3 regions of the Bacillus sp. LQ16 genome follow, and region 3 is predicted to be linked to each of the others. Evidence: predicted binding sites of a transcription regulator. Region 3 holds the regulator's gene; each other region holds the start of a gene.
What was found. Region 3 encodes Rex, which represses fermentation and respiration genes when NADH is low (regulators of the CRP and FNR family bind a similar motif). Its sites were predicted from a motif close to TTGTGAAATATTTCACAA; they were not measured.

Region 1: AC3EMB_RS06900 (formate/nitrite transporter family protein) is a predicted target of Rex. The motif match lies at 4,861-4,878, and genes of this name have one in related genera.
Region 2: AC3EMB_RS24035 (L-lactate dehydrogenase) is a predicted target of Rex. The motif match lies at 3,356-3,373, and genes of this name have one in related genera.

Annotation. Positions count from the first base shown of each region.
Region 1 is NZ_CM173491.1:1,364,956-1,372,200, forward strand. Features, by position in the region: gene AC3EMB_RS06875 ((Fe-S)-binding protein) at 1-588, shown strand, start outside; gene AC3EMB_RS06880 (LutB/LldF family L-lactate oxidation iron-sulfur protein) at 605-2,026, shown strand; gene AC3EMB_RS06885 (LutC/YkgG family protein) at 2,026-2,736, shown strand; gene AC3EMB_RS06890 (prepilin peptidase) at 2,849-3,571, shown strand; gene AC3EMB_RS06895 (cyclic-phosphate processing receiver domain-containing protein) at 3,586-3,897, shown strand; gene AC3EMB_RS06900 (formate/nitrite transporter family protein) at 3,925-4,776, opposite strand; gene AC3EMB_RS06905 (TerC family protein) at 4,979-5,773, opposite strand; yybP-ykoY riboswitch at 5,864-6,029, opposite strand; gene AC3EMB_RS06910 (TrkH family potassium uptake protein) at 6,068-7,245, opposite strand, start outside.
Region 2 is NZ_CM173491.1:4,743,613-4,750,857, forward strand. Features, by position in the region: gene AC3EMB_RS24030 (S8 family serine peptidase) at 1-1,973, shown strand, start outside; gene AC3EMB_RS24035 (L-lactate dehydrogenase) at 2,296-3,240, opposite strand; gene AC3EMB_RS24040 (TetR/AcrR family transcriptional regulator) at 3,661-4,260, opposite strand; gene AC3EMB_RS24045 (MFS transporter) at 4,584-5,807, shown strand; tRNA gene AC3EMB_RS24050 (tRNA-Glu) at 5,954-6,025, opposite strand; tRNA gene AC3EMB_RS24055 (tRNA-Ser) at 6,032-6,122, opposite strand; tRNA gene AC3EMB_RS24060 (tRNA-Asn) at 6,130-6,204, opposite strand; tRNA gene AC3EMB_RS24065 (tRNA-Ile) at 6,212-6,288, opposite strand; tRNA gene AC3EMB_RS24070 (tRNA-Gly) at 6,299-6,369, opposite strand; tRNA gene AC3EMB_RS24075 (tRNA-Lys) at 6,383-6,458, opposite strand; tRNA gene AC3EMB_RS24080 (tRNA-Thr) at 6,469-6,544, opposite strand; tRNA gene AC3EMB_RS24085 (tRNA-Phe) at 6,559-6,634, opposite strand; tRNA gene AC3EMB_RS24090 (tRNA-Asp) at 6,644-6,719, opposite strand; tRNA gene AC3EMB_RS24095 (tRNA-Met) at 6,723-6,799, opposite strand; tRNA gene AC3EMB_RS24100 (tRNA-Ser) at 6,828-6,920, opposite strand; tRNA gene AC3EMB_RS24105 (tRNA-Ile) at 6,938-7,014, opposite strand; tRNA gene AC3EMB_RS24110 (tRNA-Met) at 7,019-7,095, opposite strand; tRNA gene AC3EMB_RS24115 (tRNA-Ala) at 7,116-7,188, opposite strand; tRNA gene AC3EMB_RS24120 (tRNA-Pro) at 7,204-7,245, opposite strand, start outside.
Region 3 is NZ_CM173491.1:252,655-259,899, forward strand. Features, by position in the region: gene AC3EMB_RS01485 (ABC-F family ATP-binding cassette domain-containing protein) at 1-1,682, opposite strand, end outside; gene AC3EMB_RS01490 (redox-sensing transcriptional repressor Rex) at 1,869-2,498, shown strand; gene AC3EMB_RS01495 (YdiK family protein) at 2,528-2,719, opposite strand; gene AC3EMB_RS01500 (CPBP family intramembrane glutamic endopeptidase) at 2,716-3,465, opposite strand; gene groES (co-chaperone GroES) at 3,857-4,141, shown strand; gene groL (chaperonin GroEL) at 4,180-5,814, shown strand; purine riboswitch at 5,955-6,056, shown strand; gene guaA (glutamine-hydrolyzing GMP synthase) at 6,221-7,245, shown strand, end outside.

The DNA.
Region 1 (7,245 bases), 1.1 Mb from region 3:
CCTGCTTATAATAGTGGCCATGTAGAAGCAGCAAAAGAAGCGATGAAACATATGATTGAAACTTTCGAAGATGCAGAATATATCGTTACGCCATCTGGTTCGTGTGCGACAATGTTTCATGAGTATCCGCATGTTTTCAAAGATGATCCAAAGTGGGCTAAACGTGCACAAAAAGTTGCTGATAAAACCTATGAATTTACACAGTTTATTGTAGATGTTTTAAAAGTTACAGATGTTGGTGCAAGTTTACCAGGGATAGCTACTATTCATAAATCATGTCATATGACACGTATGCTCGGAATAAAAGAAGCACCAGGAATTTTATTATCAAATGTAAAAGGATTAACTGTGAGAGATTTACCAAACGTGCAAAATTGTTGCGGGTTTGGGGGAACGTTTTCAGTTAAGATGACTCCAATTTCTGAGCAAATGGTAGACGAAAAAGTAGATAGTGTAATGGAAACAGGTGCAGATTATTTAATCGGTGCAGATTGTGGGTGTTTGTTAAACATTGGCGGACGTATTGAGCGTTTAGGAAAAGAAGTAAAAGTAATGCATATTGCTGAGGTACTGAATAGTCGCTCATGAAGGGGGAACATAAGCTATGTCTATGAAAATCAGTGAGAAAAAATTTAATGATCGCGTTGGTGATGGAATTCAAGATTCGTTTATGCGCGGAGCAGTTTCTTCTGCACAAACGCGTTTATATACGAATCGCTTAAAAGCCGCAGATGAATTAGGAAACTGGGAAGAGTGGCGAGAACTAGGTGAACAAATTCGTCAACATACGTTAGAAAATCTTGATTATTATTTAATGCAGTTAAGTGAAAATGTATCAAAAAGAGGCGGACACGTGTACTTTGCGAAGACGAAAGAGGAAGCAGCAAAGTATATTCAAGACGTTGCCAAAAAGAAACAAGCGAAAAAAGTAGTAAAATCAAAGTCGATGGTAACAGAAGAAATCAGTATGAATCATGCGCTTGAAGAGATTGGCTGTGAAGTGTTAGAGAGTGACTTAGGAGAGTATATCTTGCAAGTAGATAACGATCCACCTTCACATATTATTGCACCTGCACTTCATAAAAATAGAACGCAAATTCGCGATGTATTTAAAGAAAAGCTAGGCTATGAAAATTCTGATGACCCGTATGAAATGACAAAGTTTGTTCGTAAACAACTTCGTGAGAAATTTATGGATGCAGAAATTGGTGTAACTGGTTGTAATTTTGCTGTTGCAAATACTGGCTCTCTTTGTTTAGTAACGAATGAAGGTAATGCAGATCTTGTTATGTCAATTCCGAAAACACAAATTGCGGTAATGGGTATGGAACGTATGGTTCCGACAATGGAAGAATTAGATGTTTTAGTTGGTTTACTATGTCGTAGTGCAGTAGGTCAAAAATTAACAAGTTATGTAACAGTAGCAGGACCAATTCAAGAAGAGGAAGTTGATGGACCTGAAGAATTCCATTTAGTTGTTGTTGATAATGGTCGCTCTCAAATTCTGGGATCTGAATTCCGTTCAGTATTACAATGTATTCGTTGCGCTGCTTGTGTTAATGTATGTCCTGTATATCGTCACGTTGGTGGACATTCATATGGATCGATTTACTCAGGACCAATCGGTGCGGTATTAACACCGCTTCTAGGTGGATATGATGATTACAAAGAGCTTCCTTATGCATCTAGTTTATGCGGAGCATGTACAGAAGCTTGTCCAGTAAAAATTCCATTGCATGATTTATTATTAAAACATCGTCAAGTTATTGTTGAGCAAGAAGGTCGTGCACCACTTGCAGAAAAACTAGCGATGAAAATGTTTAGTATGGGTGCTTCTTCAGCTGCTTTATATAAAATGGGGTCAAAAATGGCACCAGCGGCAATGAGTCCATTTACATCTGGTAATCGTGTATCAAAAGGTGTTGGACCACTTAAAAACTGGACGGATATTCGGGAATTCCCAGCTCCAAGTAAAGAGCGATTCCGTGATTGGTATAAAGATCATAAGAAAGGCGGGGATAAATAATGACAGGATTAATTCAAAACCGTGATGCCTTTCTAGATAACATTGCAAAAGAACTTGGGCGCGCGCGTAAAACAGAAGGTATAGAGCGACCAGTATGGAAAAGTAATGTGAATATAGAAACGTTAAAAGATTGTTCACAAGAAGAATTACTAGAAGTGTTTAAAAAGCAATGTACAAACATTCATACAACTGTAGTAGAAACGACAAATGACCGATTAGGTGAAGACCTTCAAAAAGTAATCATGGAAAACGGCGGTGGACCTATTTTATTATCAGCAGATGAGCGTTTTGATGCATATGGTTTAACATCTTTATTTAAAGAAGAACTTCCAAAGCGAGACGTTGAAGTAAACGTATGGGATCCAGAGAGAAAAGACGAAAATATGCGTTTAGCTGAAAAAGCGAATATTGGTATTGCATTTAGTGATTATACATTAGCTGAATCTGGTACAATTGTTGTACAAAGTCATAAAGGGCAAGGACGTTCTTTACACTTTTTACCGACTGTATATTTTGCTATTATTCCACGTGGAACACTTGTGCCTCGTATTACACAAGCAGTTCAGGATATGAACTTACGCGTAGAAAATGGGGAGAGAGCGGCATCTTGTATTAACTTTATTACAGGGCCAAGTAACTCGGCTGACATTGAGATGAATCTTGTTGTCGGAGTACATGGACCATTAAAAGCAGTATATTTCATCGTATAAAAGAGGGGAAAGCAGGCCAGAAAATGGCCTGCTTTTTAGTAGAATAAAGGATAATATGAAGTAGAAGTTCTCTCCTTTTTTTGCTATGTTTTTTGGGAAAGGAGAGGAAGGGATGTTCACTTATTTATATGCACTGTTAGCAGGGATGGTGTTTGGTTCTTTTTTTATGCTAGTTGCGATGAGGGTTCCATTAGGTGCGTCTATTATTACCCCGCGTTCACATTGTTATTATTGCAAATATGTGCTAAGGCCAAAAGAACTAATCCCCATCATTTCATTTTATATACAAAGAGGATGTTGTACGAATTGTAAGAGGAAAATTCCAATTATGTATGTAGCATTTGAATGTATAACAGGAAGTATATTTCTTCTTACCGTGTATATGATTGGAATAGAACGAGAGCTTATTATCATTTTATCCCTTTTTTCGCTACTTCTTATTATTTCAGTTACAGATTACTTATATATGTTAATTCCTGATTGTATTTTAATTTCGTTTGCCGTTTTACTCATTCTTGAAAGTGTTTTTGTACAATTAGTTACTTGGACAGATAGTATAGTTGGTAGTGGTGTTATATTCATTTTGTTATATTGCATGAAAAAGATATATCCAGAAGGGCTTGGCGGAGGTGATATAAAACTACTTTCGTTACTTGGGTTTATAGTAGGAGTGAAAGGCGTTTTTATCATTTTATTTTTAGCATCTTGTTTCAGTCTTTGTTTCTTTGGGGTGGGTATCGTATTAAAACGTATAGAAGTACGAAAACCAATTCCATTTGGTCCTTTTATTAGTCTTGGGGCAATATGTTATGTATTGGCCGTATATTCAAATTAGAGAGGGAATAGAAAATGAACGTATATATGGATGATCAAAGAAGTTGCCCGTTCGGGTATGTGCCCGCAACTACAGTAGAATGTGCTTTGCAAATGGTTCGGGATTATGATGTGAATATTCTTTCCCTTGATTTTAATATGGGATGGGGAGCAAAAAATGGACTGGATTTTGTAGAAGCTTTTTGTACAGAGGGGTTATATGTAAATGAAATTCACCTTCATACGAATGATGTCATCGGTATGCACAAGATGAAACAGAGAATGGATAAGGGAAAGGAAGAAGGAGAAATTAATCCTCACCTTGTTGTTAAATACGTGGGAAGCTAAAAACTCCAAAGTAAAACTTTGGAGTTTTTAATGTTTCATATGTGCTTGTAAAGGAATAATCTCTTCTTGTTGAGCTGCTGCGATTTCAGTTTCTTCCTGTTGAACTTCAGGTGTTTTTTTTGTTAAGTAGTGGTATACCATACCGACAAATACTGATCCGCCAATAATGTTACCGATTGTAACAGGAATTAAGTTATGAATAGCACCTGAAAAAGAAATTGTCTCAGGATGTGGTGAAACTAAAGATAAAGCAAAGAGTGACAAGTTTGCAATACTATGTTCGTAACCAGATAAGAAGAATGTGAAAACAAGTAGCATCATGACCATTATTTTTGCCGTGTCGCCTTTAACCTGAGATGGTAAGAAGCAAGCAAGACATACGAGCCAGTTACATAAAATGGCTTTAAAGAATAACTGCATTGTAGGTGTGTTCATCTTTCCTTCAACGACTTTATTCATTAGGTGACCGTGATCAATTGCTTCAAAAATTCCAGTTGCGTAAAATAGTAAGGCAAAGAATAACGCGCCGGCTAAGTTACCTGCATAACAAGCAACCCAGTTACGAAGTGTATCAGAAATCGTTGTTTCTTTTCTTAAAGTTGCTACAGTAAAGTACATTGTGTTTCCAGTAAACAATTCAGCACCGCCATATATAATAAGTACGAGAGCAATCCCGAAAAACATAGAAGCAGTTAAATAAGTTGCTGGTGAATCTGCAATGTGAAAAAAGTTACCTAATTTAAAACATAGTACAATAATAAAACCGATATAAATACCCGCAAGTGCAGCACGAATGAAATATTGCATTGGGTTTGTATCTAGCATTTTCTTTTTGCTTTTAGCCAGTTTGACAACATAATCTAGTCCTTGTTCTAGCATGAGTAATACGCTCCTTTAGTAAATCTTCTATAAATACTCCTTATATGAATAAAGTACATGGAATTGTTCTCACTTTCAATAAGTTTGTGCAATGTTTCACAAAAAGGACATACATACGTTAAGAAAACGTTTACAAAAGATAGTATAATGGAATTTTTTCTGGACATTGAGAGGAAGAAAGGAAAAAGAAAAAGCGCTGTAATTACAGCGCTTTTTCGTCTAAATTCTTTTCTACTTTTACTTCTACTTCTTTTGAGAAGAACCAACCACCAACTGCGATTCCGACTAATACAATCCAGAATGTAAGCTTCCACGGAGTGGATTCTGGGAATGAATGTGGAATTACATTTAATGCAGGGTGTGCTAATGTATAAACTGCTAGCTTCACACCAACCCAACCTACAATTAAGAATGCTGCAGTTTCAAGTCCTGGTTTACGTTTTAAGATTTGTACGAATGCAGTTGCTGCAAATCGCATAATGATTAATCCGATAAGTCCACCTACAAAGATAACAACGAATTGCCCTGTATCTAGACTACCAATTGTACCTAATCCTGTTTTTGGTAAAGTCATTGCTAGTGCAACGGCAGCTAAAATTGAATCAACTGCGAAGGCGATATCAGCAACTTCAACTTTAAATACAGTCCACCAGAAGTTCTCTTGTTTTTTCTTTGCTTCTTTTTCTTCTGTTTCTTCATCTGTATTCTTTTTAACATATGTTTTAAATAAGTGATTACCAGCGATAAACATAAGGTAGATGGCACCGATTGCTTGCACTTGCCATACATCGACTAAGAACGAAATCATAAATAACGATCCAAATCGGAAAACAAATGCCCCCGCTAATCCGTAAAATAGTGCTTTCTTTCGTTTTTCTTCTGGTAAATGTTTTACCATAATTGCAAGAACAAGAGCGTTATCAGCCGCTAAAATCCCTTCAAGTGCAATTAGGATGAGTAATACCCAACCATACTCCAATAATAATGATACATCCATGTACATTCTCCTCTCATCTCTATAAGTTCTAAATAAGTGAAGAATTTCCCCACTATTTAGTTTCCCCATACTCCTGCCTATTAACTTTGGAAGAATTTGGAAATGAATACAAAAAAGACCTCTGCCGTTAATAGGCAAAGGTCTTGCTAGACATATGTAATAAAAATGCCAACAAAGCCGGAAGAACTAAGTTCTACGTAATGACGACTTTGTTTCCAAGAAATATTCTTGGACGCTACTCCCCTTTGGAGATATGTTATTGTATTCTCATTATATGGATAATTGATACGGTTGTCAACCTGTTAAAATATCTTCATTAGGATATTTTATTTTCCGGTTCTTTTTACGAGCAAATGAAAAAGCCAATGTTAAAGGCCCCATTTTCCCAAAAAACATCATAAAGATAATAATAGCTTTTCCGATTATAGTTAAGTGGGGTGTTAAGTTCATACTGAGGCCAACAGTCCCGAATGCTGAAAATACTTCGAAAGCACTCATCAATAGAGGAACTCGCTCAGTAATACTCAAAATTAAAATAGCAAAAAAGATAAATGAAATGGAAATAATAGTAATGGTTAATGATTTGACAATGAGAGTATCTTTAATGGATTTTTTAAATACGACAATATCCTCTTGTTCTTGTAAAAATTTAAATACGCCAAAAAATATGATTAAAAATGTTGTTAACTTAATCCCACCACCCGTTGAAGCACTACCAGCACCAATAAACATAAGGAGCATCATTAATAGGAGGGAAGGTTTTGACAATGTAGAAATATCAACAGTATTAAACCCGGCAGTTCGTGTTGAAATTGCTTGAAAATAAGAGGCCATTCCTTCTTCAAATGGGGTAAAACCTCTCATAGAAAGGGAGTTATGGAACTCGAATATAAAAATAAAAAGGGTAGCAATAATGTTGACGATTAGAGTAGAAGTGAGCATAAGTTTTGAATGTAGTGTAAGGTTTTTAAAGTTTTTCTTTCTTTTTATGTCTACAATTACTGTAAAACCAATTCCACCTAAAATGATGAGAGAGGAAATGACGAAATTGACAAGAATGCTATGAGAATGGGACATTAAATTATCGCTCCACACAGAAAAACCAGCATTGTTAAAGGCTGAGATTGAATGGAAAAAACTATAATAGATCCCTTTGGCAACCCCATATTTGGGTACCCATTCAAAAGAAAGAATTAAAGTAGCGATACATTCGACTGTAAAAGAGAATAAAAATAATGCTTTGGCAAGACGGATAACGCCGCCGATATTCGTTTGATTTAATGCTTGTTGTAATAAAATACGGTTTTGAAGACCGATTTTTCTTCCGAGCATAATAGCAATTAAGACCGCAAAGCTCATAATGCCAAGCCCGCCAACTTGTATAAGCGTTAAAATGACACATTGTCCAAATAAAGTAAACACTTTTCCAGTATCCACAACACCAAGCCCAGTAACAGTACAAGCGGAAACGG
Region 2 (7,245 bases), 890 kb from region 3:
CTGTCGCAAACGGTGTAAAAATCTCTGCTCCAGAAACAATTACTCTTGATGCTGGCAAAGCAGGTGAAATTGAAGCAAAAATTAATGTTCCAGCCGGTGTAAAACAAGGCCGATATGAAGGATATATTCATATTACGAACACGAAAAATAAAGAAGAAACATATCAAATCCCATTCTCTATTCGTGTATCAGAGCCTGGTATTGAAAATGCAATACTATCAAGAAAAGCAATTTCAACTGATACATCTAAATTTAATCCATACGGTGAATCGTATGTTCACGGGGCATTCCAATTAAACAGCGAACTTGAAACGTTAGATCTTATCGTAAAAGATTCCAAAACAGATAAAGCTCTGGGCTTCATTGGGACATTAAACACAAGTGGACTAAAAACTGATGTGTATTACTACTTAGACTCATTCTTTAATGGAAAAGTGTATCCTTTTACAAATGATCCTGCAAAACCAATTGGTGATGAGAAAATCAACTTACCAGAAGGAGACTACACAATTGAGTTTGTCGGTTATGATAAGGCTGGGAAAGCACGTGTAAAAGGTGATTATGTTGTAATTGATAATACCCCACCAGAAGTGAAACTAACTGGATTAAAACCTGGTATTTACGAGTTAAATGAAGAAAATTATACAGTAGAAGATGGCAAAAAAGCACTATGGATTAAAGGAAATGTATACGATTCAAACGTTGACTACTTAAAAGGAAAAGGATTAAACATTACGCAAGAAGCGAATGGCGTTATGTACTATGACTATTCTCCATACTTGCATAAGTTTTTACCGATTAATGCAAATGGCGACTTTAAAGTTGGCATTACACCTGACTCCTTCAGAACGGAAGGTCCAATGAACACAGGCGTATATATTTTCGATTATGCAACTGCAGGAGCTGACTATCCAAGCGGTGTAAATAACTACTGGTTTATCCCACAAGGTGCTCAATATGCGAAAGCTAGTTACGATAAAAAAGAATTATATAAAAATGACGAGTTCACAGTAACACTAAACGCAAAACACGTAAAACAATTTGTTGCTGGGCAATTTAATGTAAACTTCCTAGAGAAGAACTTCAAATTTGCAAATGCAAAATTTAATCCTGCTTTTGAAAAGCTACTTTCCGAAAAAGGAGTAACCGCAAAAGTAAATGAACCGAAACTAGAGGCAGGTTCGGTTACAGTTGGCGGCACTATCGATGACAAAAACTTTGCTGGATTAGATGGTGATTTCCCGTTCATTGATGTAACTTTCAAAGTAGAAAATGATGAATTTTATGAAGCAAACGCTCAATTAGAGTCACCAATTTTTGTTTACTGGAAACAAGGTGAATCAGAACCAAATAGAATGCGTGTACTTCAAGATCAAACATTCTCAGTTATGTCCTTAAATTCACTAGTAGAAGGAAATATTAAACCTGGTGCATTCTTAAATGAACGTGGATATTTAGATGAAAAGTTTGATTATGCAAAGCTTGGCGTAAAAGTATACGCAACTGATTCTTACCGTCATAAGTTTGAAGGTTCACTAGATAAATATGGGTACTTCAAACTAAATGGACTTCCAGTTAATAAACGCGACTATAACCTATATGTAGAAGTGCCAGGACATTTAACAAGCCGCCTAACAACGAAACTTGGTACTGAAAAAGACGGTAAGCTGCTTGGCCAATATTATTATGCAAGACCTGACGAAAACCTTGCCGGCGATGTAAATGCTGATAAAGTAATCGATATTAAAGATGCTGAAATTATCGCTAGCAACTATGGTAAAAAAGGACTAACTGTAAAAGACGGAGACCTTAATAAAGATGGGATTGTCGACGAAAAAGATATTCGCTTCGTTGAAAAGAACTTCTTGAAAAAAGGGCCAGATGCATCTAAATCACAAACACCTGTAGAAAAATCAAAAAGCGGTACACTGACAGATATTTTAAAGAAATTGGGATTAACGCCTAAAAAATGATAAAGTGAAACTTTAATCAGTGGGGGGTGTTCATCCCTCACTGATTATCAGCCCTCACCAATCGGGCTTTTACGGGCAGTTGATCACCAAACTAACTTCTTTGCTTTCGCTGCATTTTGAGGTGGGGATCTTACTGCCCGTTAATGCGGGATAATAAAGAGCACTCTACGTAAAGTAGAGTGCTCTTTTCTATAAACGACCCTTATCCAGCAAAAGGGGTATATTGGGGATATACAAGGGAAACCGGAAAAGGAATTTATATTAAATTATATAAGTTCAGAGGTAAGAAGCAGTTTCCCACCTCTGAATTATTTAGCAATTATTATAGTACTGGTTCCATTGTTTCTTTTAATACTTTTACAGAATGAGCGAATTTCGCTTTTTCATCTTCATTTAGCTCAAGTTCTACGATTTCACGTACACCTTCGCGGTTAATTACAGCTGGAACACCTACGTAAGCATCTTTCTCTCCGTATTGACCTTCAAGGTATGCAGATACAGTTAATACGCTGTTCTCGTTGTTTAAGATTGCTTTAGTTACACGAAGTAGTGACATACCGATTCCGTAGTAAGTTGCACCTTTACGCTCGATAATATGGTAAGCTGCATCACGTACGTTTTCGAAGATTTTATCTAAGTCTTCTTGATTGTACTGTTCGTTGTTAGCTAAGATTGTTTCTAGTTTTTGTACACCGATAGTAGCGTGGCTCCATACTGGAAGTTCAGTGTCACCGTGTTCACCAACGATGTAAGCATGAACGTTACGTGGATCTACATCTAAGTAGTCACCTAACATGTAACGGAAACGAGCAGAGTCTAAAGTAGTACCAGAACCGATTACGCGCTCTTTTGGTAAACCAGATTCTTTCCAAGTTACGTAAGTTAAAATGTCAACTGGGTTAGTTGCGATTAAGAAGATTCCATCGAATCCACTATCCATAATACCGCGAACGATTTGTTTAAAGATCTTTGTATTTTTCTCAACTAAGTCTAAACGAGTTTCACCTGGCTTTTGTGGTAATCCAGCAGTGATAACTACTAAATCTGCATCTTTACAATCTGCATAGCTACCGCTCCAAACTTTTGTTGGTGATGGAGAGAATGGTACCGCATGGCTTAAGTCCATTGCTTCCCCTTCTGCTTTTGCTTCATTAACATCTACTAATACGAACTCTTCAGCTACACCTTGGTTGATCATTGAGTAAGCGTAACTACAACCTACAGCTCCTGTTCCTACTAATACTACACGATTGATACCTTTTTTCATGGTAATTTCCCCTCTCTATTGTTCACATCTATTTTTTATGATTGTTTAAGTAATTAATTAAAATACTAATTTAATGTTGTTTAACTTCTTTACATTCATATTGTAGCACGTATTATTGTGAATTACTTCACAAATTATGACCTATTTGTGAACTTTTTCACATAGAGTGTAAAGTTATTAGAATAGGTGTGGAATCAATTTCAATGGAGGCGTTTTCTTTAGATTGTGAATAAAAAGAATGTGATTTGATTATTCCCTATAGCTAAATTCAATTTCTATAATCAAACTAACACATTATCTCCTTATACGCTGGACATCAGTTGGCCTATATAGACTACGGTGACATAAATGAATTAGCATATACTTTACCACCTCCCTTTTAACTATTACCGTATATTAATAAAAAGATATTATTCAAAATCATGCATTCTTTTCTAATAATAAACCATTCAATATAAGTGATAGGCTATGCAAAGCTTTAGACAAATGTGCTTCTGCATCTTCAGAATTCGCAATCCAACAAGCAAGGTCCACTAGTCCACCATTTATGAATCTTGCTAAAGCTTCGCAGTCCGTCTTTTCAATAATACAGTCTTTCATTAATTGCTGAAGCATCTCCGCCATCGTCGTTAAACATTGCGAATGCGATGATTGATAATAACTATTTCCTAATACTGCTGGTGCATCACGAAGTACAATTCGCTGAATTTCTGGATTAAGTGCCATCGTTAAATACGCACGACAACGTCCAACAAACCCTTCCCATTTTCCTTCCGCTTCATCTGATACTTTCCCTAATTTATTATCCATTTCGATATCAATTTCTTTTACAACTGCTTCTAACAATCCTTTTTTATCACCAAAATGATGATAAATTGCACCACGTGTTAAACCGACAGATGCTGTAAAATCATCCATAGACGTATTTACATATCCAACTGTACCAAAGGCCTCTCTTGCTGCACTCAGCAATTTAGCACGTGTTTCAGTAATCATTTCTGCTCTCGTTTTTTTAATCATCTTTTCCTCCTACTTCTATTCATTCTCTTTATTCAAAATGAATTGCACTATAGTATCGTTCTCTATATAAAAGAATAACTCCTTTAAACATCGGCTCTCTATCCAGAGATAAAACATTTCAATTGACATACGCACCGTATGTCAATATGATATTTACATACGGTGCGTATGTAAATTATTTCTAGCTTACAAGATAATATAACTTCTTACCTATATCCTACATTGACTCACTGTCCCTTTTTATAGAAGGTATTAATGAAACAAAGGAGGATTTAAAAGAATGAAGAATGTATATGCAAACGTCAAATACTTTGGTGATTATTATGTTTAATTCCTACCGTGAGATTTTCAGTGCTCCTGGTACAAAAGGATTCTCTTTAGCAGGGTTTATAGCTCGGATGCCCATATCAATGATGGGCATTGGTATTGTTACAATGTTATCTCAGTTACGTGGTGACTATTGGCTTGCTGGAGCTGTTGCAGCCACCTTTACATTATCATCTGCTTTACTAGCTCCTCATATTTCTCGGATGGCCGATCAATTAGGGCAATCTCGCATACTTCTTCCGACTACAGGTATCAGTGTTTTCTTTACGATCCTCTTACTTCTATGTACGAAATATGAAGCTCCTTATTGGACGCTATTTCTATCCGCCTTATGTGCAGGTTGTATGCCAAATATGTCAGCTATGGTACGTGCACGTTGGACTAAACTATACCGTGGATCCCATAAATTGCATACAGCATTTTCCTTTGAATCGGTCGTCGACGAAATTTGCTTCATAATTGGTCCTGTATTATCTGTCAGTTTAAGTGTTATGTTCTTCCCAGAAGCAGGGCCACTTTTATCATCTGTTTTTCTTACAATTGGGGTATGCCTATTCATCCTACAAAAAAGCACAGAACCACCTGTACACCCTGGCGACATTACAAACAAAGGAACAGTATTTAAAATTGGTTCTTTGCGAGTACTAGTATTCACACTCATTGCTATAGGTACTATCTTTGGCACAATAGATGTCGTTAGTGTAGCTTTTGCTGAACATCAAGGAAACGCAGTAACTGCTAGCTTTGTACTTTCTGTCTATGCAATCGGTTCATGCCTGGCAGGCCTTATTTTCGGTACTCTTAAACTCAATGCTCCACCCTATAATCAATTTTTAATAGCAGTCACACTTTCCATGATAACAATGCTGCCACTATTTTTCGTAAATACTATTGCTTGGCTAATAGTTATTGTCTTCTTTGCAGGACTATCTGTCGCTCCTACTATGATTATTACTATGGGGCTTGTGGAAAGAATCGTACCTGAATCAAAAATAACAGAAGGAATGACTTGGGCAATTACAGGACTTGGAATTGGAGTCTCCCTAGGATCAGCGATAGCTGGTTTAGTTATTGATAATTTTGGAGCTCGAGCAGGATTTAGTGTGGCTATTATAGCAGGAGGCCTTGCCTTCACTATTGCACTTTTAGGATACAAAACTCTTCACTTCGCATATAATCATGCTGTTATTAAACAAGATGGACATTCAATAGAGAGTTAAAACATGTTCAAAAAATAGGATTATCTCTTCTTATGCATGAGAAAAGGTAATCCTATTTTAAACTTATTATTTATAATCTGTCATAGCTTCTTCTATATCTATACACAACAAAAAAGAGATAGCAGTTTATGCTATCTCTTTTAGTATGACCCGTACGGGATTCGAACCCGTGTTACCGCCGTGAAAGGGCGGTGTCTTAACCACTTGACCAACGGGCCAATTACTGGCAGAGAAGAAGGGATTCGAACCCTCGCACCGCGTTCGCGATCTACTCCCTTAGCAGGGGAGCCCCTTGAGCCACTTGGGTACTTCTCTATAAATATGGCTCCGCAGGTAGGACTCGAACCTACGACCGATCGGTTAACAGCCGATAGCTCTACCACTGAGCTACTGCGGAACAATTATGGTGGGCCTAAATGGACTCGAACCATCGACCTCACGCTTATCAGGCGTGCGCTCTAACCAGCTGAGCTATAGGCCCATAATTGAAAAGCGGGTGAAGAGAATCGAACTCTCGACCAGAGCTTGGAAGGCTCTTGTTTTACCACTAAACTACACCCGCATTAAATTGAAAATGGTGAGCCATGAAGGATTCGAACCTTCGACCCTCTGATTAAAAGTCAGATGCTCTACCAACTGAGCTAATGGCTCATTTTGAAAGTGGTGCCGGCTAGAGGACTTGAACCCCCAACCTACTGATTACAAGTCAGTTGCTCTACCAATTGAGCTAAGCCGGCTTGCGACTTCAAAATGGTGGCTCGGGACGGAATCGAACCGCCGACACGAGGATTTTCAGTCCTCTGCTCTACCGACTGAGCTACCGAGCCTTATTAAAATGGCGGTCCCGACCGGGGTCGAACCGGCGATCTCCTGCGTGACAGGCAGGCATGTTAACCACTACACCACGGGACCATTTGGTTGCGGGGACAGGATTTGAACCTGCGACCTTCGGGTTATGAGCCCGACGAGCTACCGTACTGCTCCACCCCGCGATGATATAATATGTAATTTAAGAAAAAATGGAGGAGGTAGAGGGATTCGAACCCCCGCGCGACTCTCGCCGCCTGTCGGTTTTCAAGACCGATCCCTTCAGCCGAACTTGGGTATACCTCCGAGATATAAACCTTTAGTGGTGGACCTTGTAGGACTCGAACCTACGACCGGACGGTTATGAGCCGTCTGCTCTAACCAGCTGAGCTAAAGGTCCTTTATGGTAGCGGCGGAGGGGATCGAACCCCCGACCTCACGGGTATGAACCGTACGCTCTAGCCAGCTGAGCTACACCGCCATAAATGATATTAAAATAAGTGGAGCCTAGCGGGATCGAACCGCTGACCTCCTGCGTGCAAGGCAGGCGCTCTCCCAGCTGAGCTAAGGCCCCATGTTTTTGGGAATATCGGGAAGACAGGATTTGAACCTGCGACCCCCTGGTCCCAAA
Region 3 (7,245 bases):
ACAGTTTTTTGAACAGGTGCCTGATTTTCTTGCTGTTCTTGTTGTTCAAATGCTGCGCGTTCAATCATTTCATTTTTCTTCTCCACATAGTAATCGTAATCCCCTAAATATTCCTGTGCACCTTCTGTTGATAACTCAACCACAGTCGTTGTTACACGGTTAATAAAGTAGCGGTCATGTGAGACAAATAGAAGAGTCCCTGGATAATCAATTAAAGCATTCTCTAAAATCTCTTTACTATTTAAATCAAGGTGGTTCGTAGGCTCATCCAGAATTAATAAATTTGACTTTTGCATCATAAGTTTCGCAAGAGCTAATCGAGCTTTTTGTCCACCACTAAGGGAAGATACTGGTTTCAGTACATCATCTCCTGTAAATAAAAAGTTCCCGAGTATAGTACGGATTTCTTTTTCAGGTTGCAGTGGATATTCATCCCATAGTTCATTTAAAACCCGTTTAGAAGATGTTAAGTTTGCTTGTTCTTGATCATAATAACCAACAGATACATTTGATCCGAAAGAAACATCGCCATTTAATAGTGGTAACTTATTCACAATAGATTTTAATAATGTGGATTTCCCAATTCCGTTTGGACCAACTAAAGCAACACTATCTCCGCGAGTTAAGCGCATAGTTACGTTTTCAATTATAGGGTCCTCATCATAGCCAATGGTTGCATCCTTTACTTGTAAAACATCATTTCCACTTTGCTTTTCAATATCGAAGTGGAATGATGCTGACTTAGAATCACCTAATGGTCTCGTTAATAATTCCATTCTGTCTAGTTGTTTACGGCGACTTTGAGCACGTTTCGTTGTAGAGGCGCGAGCTATATTCTTTTGAACGAAGTCCTCAAGTTTTGCGATTTCATCTTGTTGTTTTTCGTAACGTTTCATTTCTTGCTCATATAATGCTGATTTTAAGTCTAAATATTTACTGTAGTTACCAACAAATCGTCTGCTTTCTTTATTCGAAATTTCATATACTTGTGTAACGAGTTTGTCTAAGAAATAACGGTCATGTGAAACGATTAATATTGCGCCAGGATAACCTTGTAAATATTGCTCAAGCCATGTTAATGTTTCGATGTCTAAATGGTTTGTAGGCTCGTCCAAAATAAGTAAGTCTGGTTTTGTTAATAATAATTTCCCAAGAGCTAATCTTGTTTTTTGCCCACCGCTTAAAGTAGAAATCGTCGTCTGGTGCGTTTCAACTGGGAAGCCAAGGCCGCTTAAAATGGAGCGAATGTCCGCTTCATATTGATATCCACCTTGATCTTTATAATTGAGTTGCAATTGGTCATAATCAGCTAACAATCTTTCATATATAGCTTCGTTTGAAAAGTTTTCTTCTTTTCCCATTTCTTGCTCAAGCCTTCGAAGTTTTGTCTCCATTTGCTGTAAGTGGGTAAAGACGGTTAGCATTTCATCCCAAATTGTTAAAGACGTTTCTAAGCCGGTATTTTGAGCTAAATACCCGATTGAGACATCTTTCGGTTTTATAATTTCGCCACCATCATGTGATAATTCACCAGCGATAATTTTTAATAATGTAGATTTTCCAGCTCCATTCCTTCCAACTAATGCGATACGATCTTTTGTTTGTACTTCCAATTTTATGTTTGCAAGAATTGTTTCTGCACCGTATAATTTCGAAAGTCCATTTACTTGTAATAAAATCAATGTTTTCACCTCAAATAATTTCTTAACTTTGCCATGTTTATATTTCTCAATCATACTAAAAATAGTGTATAGTTTAAAATAAGAGAGAATACTTCTTCTCTTTATTATACAAGGAATTTAATGAGTGCTAAACTTCTGTATTTGATTAAAGTATATGAATAAAGATAGGAAGAGAGGAGAGGTCATATGGATCAGCAAAAGATTCCACAAGCCACTGCTAAAAGATTGCCTCTATACTATCGATTTATCCAAAACTTATCTCTTTCTGGTAAGCAGCGTGTTTCATCGGCCGAATTGAGTGAAGCGGTAAAAGTAGATTCCGCAACAATACGAAGAGATTTTTCGTATTTTGGAGCGTTAGGGAAAAAGGGATACGGATATAACGTAAATTATTTATTATCATTTTTCCGCGAAACACTTGATCAAGATGATATAACGCGTGTAGCACTTATTGGAGTAGGTAATTTAGGGACCGCTTTCTTACATTATAATTTCACGAAAAACAATAATACAAAAATTGAAATGGCATTTGATGTTAGTGAAGAGAAAGTTGGAACAGAAATCGGGGGCATTCCTGTATACCATTTAGATGAATTAGAAGAGAGATTATCAAATGATATACAAGTGGCAATATTAACAGTACCGGCTACAGTAGCACAAGCTGTAGCAGATAGATTAGCTGAAACGAGCGTGCATGGTATTTTGAATTTCACACCAGCACGATTAAACGTATCAGAGAATATTAGAATTCATCATATTGATTTAGCTGTAGAGTTACAAACATTAGTTTACTTTTTGAAAAACTATCCACAATAAAACGCAGAGGAAGCGACCTCTGCGTTTTATTATTGTTTCTTCTTTGTGAATTTAACTAATATAAGGCGAAGCGCCAAATTAAAATCAATTGTTGCCATAACTGCAAATAGTATTGTCCACACATTCCAGATTGTATCTGTCACGTTCGTAATGGCGAAGCGTGTAAAGATACATCCAAGAAGGAAGTATAGTGCAGCCATGAACAATGGTGAGTTTCTCATACAAAAAATCCTCCGATAAAGCCTTGCATTTTTTCAGCTTCTTTAATCATTTCTTGAATTTGCTCATTGCTCATAAAAATTTGCCCAATAGCGACTAATGTATTCATCGCAACATGAGCTGCAATCGGAACGATAATACGCTTCGTCTTCACATATAAGAAGGCGAATACGAGCCCCATAGCAGTGTATACCAATAAGTGAGTAAAATCAAAATGGATTGCTGCAAATACAAGCGAACTAATGATAGCTGCAATAAAGAAGTTAAACTTCTTATAAAGTGTACCAAATAAAATTTTTCTAAATACGATTTCTTCCAAGATAGGTCCGATTATAGATACGACAATAAGGAACCAAGGTGTCGTTCTTGCAATTTCCATCAGTTTCATTGTATTTTCTGAACCTTGTTTAATTCCTAGCAGCTGCATCTCGATCATACCGGCAACTATTTGTGAAAAGAAAGCCAAGAAGAAGCCGATGAAAATCCATCCAATAGTAGCTGGAACAGAAGAGCGCATTGCATCTAAATGCCTGTCACGAATGTCTGTTCTAAGTAACCAAAGAACGATACATAATGCAACAAAGAAGCTAATAATCGCCCAGTGTCCCGTTATGATTTGTCCTTTTTCCTCCATGGTAAATCCTCTATTATCATAGAGTCCTGTTTTTAGGAGAAGTGGTAATCCAACAATTCCAGATAACTGCATTAAAATGTATGTAACGATAATCCACCAGTATTGTTTCTTCAAATAGTTTAACCATCCTTTCTAACTCTAGTGTATGAGATGAGGTAGGATAACATGTAAATATGTTATCTACGATATAAACTTTCATTCGAATTATGATTTTTTTGTAAATCCGTATTTGAAATTAAAGTAGGAGACAGGAAAAAGTTGTACGTTTAGCGAAAACAACTTAGGGTGTCTTTCATATTGTAACATACGAGTAGGGGAAACAACGATTCATATAGTAAAGGCAGTATTCTATATAGAAAGTTTATATAGTAATTTGCGAAAAAATTATGATTTTTTTACTTGCAAAAGAAATTGAGATTATTTATTATTATAAGTGTGTTAGCACTCGGGTGACTTGAGTGCTAATAAATAAAATTTACATAACAAAATGAGGAGGTTATTGTTCATGCTAAAGCCATTAGGTGATCGCGTTGTAATTGAGCTTGTTCAAGCAGAAGAAAAAACAGCAAGTGGTATTGTATTACCAGATACTGCAAAAGAAAAACCACAAGAGGGTAAAGTTGTTGCAGTAGGTACTGGTCGAGTGCTTGAAAATGGTGAGCGTGTTGCTTTAGAGGTAGCAGCAGGTGATCTTATCATCTTCTCAAAATATGCAGGTACTGAAGTGAAATACGAAGGTACAGACTACTTGATTTTACGTGAAAGTGACATTTTAGCAGTTATCGGTTAATTATATAAATCTTAAAAAATCCAAGGGGGTCAATTATTATGGCAAAAGATATTAAATTTAGTGAAGAAGCACGTCGTTCGATGCTTCGCGGTGTCGACACTCTTGCAAACGCAGTAAAAGTAACGCTTGGACCAAAAGGTCGTAACGTTGTACTTGAGAAAAAATTTGGTTCACCACTTATTACAAATGATGGTGTAACAATCGCAAAAGAAATCGAATTAGAAGATGCATTCGAAAACATGGGTGCGAAATTAGTAGCAGAAGTTGCTAGCAAAACAAACGATGTAGCTGGTGACGGAACAACAACTGCAACTGTATTAGCGCAAGCTATGATTCGTGAAGGTCTTAAAAACGTAACAGCTGGTGCTAACCCAATGGGTCTTCGTAAAGGTATCGAAAAAGCTGTTACTGCTGCAATTGAAGAATTAAAAACGATTTCTAAACCAATCGAAGGCAAATCTTCTATCGCACAAGTAGCTGCTATTTCTGCAGCTGACGAAGAAGTAGGTCAATTAATCGCTGAAGCAATGGAGCGCGTTGGTAACGACGGCGTTATTACTTTAGAAGAGTCTAAAGGATTCACAACAGAATTAGACGTAGTAGAAGGTATGCAATTTGATCGTGGATATGCATCTCCTTACATGATCACTGATTCTGACAAAATGGAAGCAGTTCTTGATAACCCATATATCTTAATTACTGACAAAAAGATTTCTAACATTCAAGAAATCTTACCAGTATTAGAGCAAGTGGTACAACAAGGTAAACCACTTCTTATCATTGCTGAAGATGTAGAAGGCGAAGCTTTAGCTACATTAGTAGTGAACAAACTTCGTGGTACATTCAATGTAGTAGCTGTTAAAGCTCCTGGATTTGGTGACCGTCGTAAAGCAATGCTAGAAGATATCGCAATCTTAACTGGTGGCGAAGTAATCACTGAAGAATTAGGTCGTGACTTAAAATCTGCTACAGTTGAATCTTTAGGACGCGCTGGTAAAGTTGTTGTTACAAAAGAAAACACAACTGTAGTTGAAGGTATTGGAAATACAGAGCAAATCGCAGCTCGCATCGGTCAAATTCGTGCGCAATTAGAAGAAACAACTTCTGAATTCGATCGTGAAAAATTACAAGAGCGTCTTGCGAAACTTGCAGGTGGCGTAGCAGTAATTAAAGTCGGTGCAGCAACTGAAACTGAGTTAAAAGAGCGCAAACTTCGCATTGAAGATGCACTTAACTCAACTCGTGCAGCAGTAGAAGAAGGTATCGTTGCAGGTGGTGGTACTTCACTTATGAACGTATACACGAAAGTAGCTTCTATCGTAGCTGAAGGCGACGAAGCAACAGGTATCAACATCGTACTTCGCGCACTAGAAGAGCCAGTTCGTCAAATCGCAATCAACGCTGGTCTAGAAGGATCTGTAGTTGTAGAGCGTCTAAAAGGCGAAAAAGTAGGCGTTGGTTTCAACGCAGCTACTGGCGAATGGGTTAACATGCTTGAGTCTGGTATCGTAGATCCAGCTAAAGTAACTCGTTCTGCACTTCAAAACGCAGCATCTGTTGCAGCTATGTTCTTAACAACTGAAGCTGTAGTAGCTGACAAGCCAGAACCAAATGCACCAGCAATGCCTGACATGGGCGGCATGGGCATGGGCGGTATGGGCGGAATGATGTAATTCCGTTTGCCCTAAAAAACATCCATTTCTATATAGAAATGGATGTTTTTTTATGTTTTTTAGAAAAGGAAATGAATTTCTGTAGAATTTTGTCGCTTTCTCTCTTGACCATATTGATACTTCATTGTTAGAATCTAGGAAGATAATATAAAACGATCCTTCATATATCCTCAATGATATGGTTTGAGAGTCTCTACCGGGTTACCGTAAACAACCTGACTATGAAGGCAGTGTGTCTTATATTTATAAAGAGCGGAGACTATCTTTCTTTATAAAGCCAGACCCCTGCCTTTTCTTTGTTATGAGACTAGAGGCGGAGGACTGGCTTTTTTTATTATATTGGTAATGCTTTTCGCCAAATTGGTGAAAATATTTATATACGAGAACTAACGTTGGGGTGATTATTTTGAAGAAGCAACACGATACAATTATCGTTTTAGATTTTGGAAGTCAATACAATCAGTTAATAGCACGTCGAATTCGTGAGTTCGGTGTATACAGTGAACTTCATCCACATACAATTACTGCAGAAGAAATTAAAGCAATGAATCCAAAAGGGATTATTTTCTCTGGTGGACCAAATAGCGTATACGGTGAAGGTGCATTACATTGTGATGAAAAAATCTTCGAACTAGGTTTACCGATCTTCGGTATCTGTTACGGTATGCAGCTTATGACACAACACTTCGGTGGTAAAGTAGAGCGTGCCAACCACCGTGAGTACGGAAAAGCTGTTCTTAAAGTAGAGAACGAATCAAAATTATATGCGAACCTTCCAGAAGAGCAAGTTGTATGGATGAGCCATGGCGACTTAGTAACTGGTTTACCTGAAGGATTCGTAGTAGACGCAACAAGTGAGTCTTGCCCAATTGCTGGTATGAGCAATGAAGCGAAAAACTTATACGGTGTACAATTCCACCCAGAAGTACGTCACTCTGAGCACGGTAACGATTTAATTAAAAACTTCGTATTCGGCGTATGTGGTTGTTCTGAAGGATGGAACATGGAGAACTTTATCGAAGTAGAATTAGAAAAGATTCGTGAAACTGTTGGAGACAAAAAAGTACTATGTGCACTTAGTGGCGGCGTAGACTCTTCTGTTGTAGCAGTATTAATTCATAAAGCAATCGGCGATCAGTTAACATGTATTTTCGTTGACCACGGTTTACTTCGTAAAGGTGAAGCAGAAGGCGTTATGAAAACATTTAGCGAAGGCTTCCATATGAACGTTATTAAAGTGGATGCACAAGAACGCTTCATGAATAAGTTAAAAGGTGTAGAAGATCCAGAACAAAAACGTAAAATCATCGGTAACGAATTCATTTACGTATTTGATGATGAAGCATCTAAATTACAAGGTATGGACTTCTTAGCACAAGGTACACTTTACACAGATATCGTTGAAAGTGGTACAGCAACTGCACAAACAAT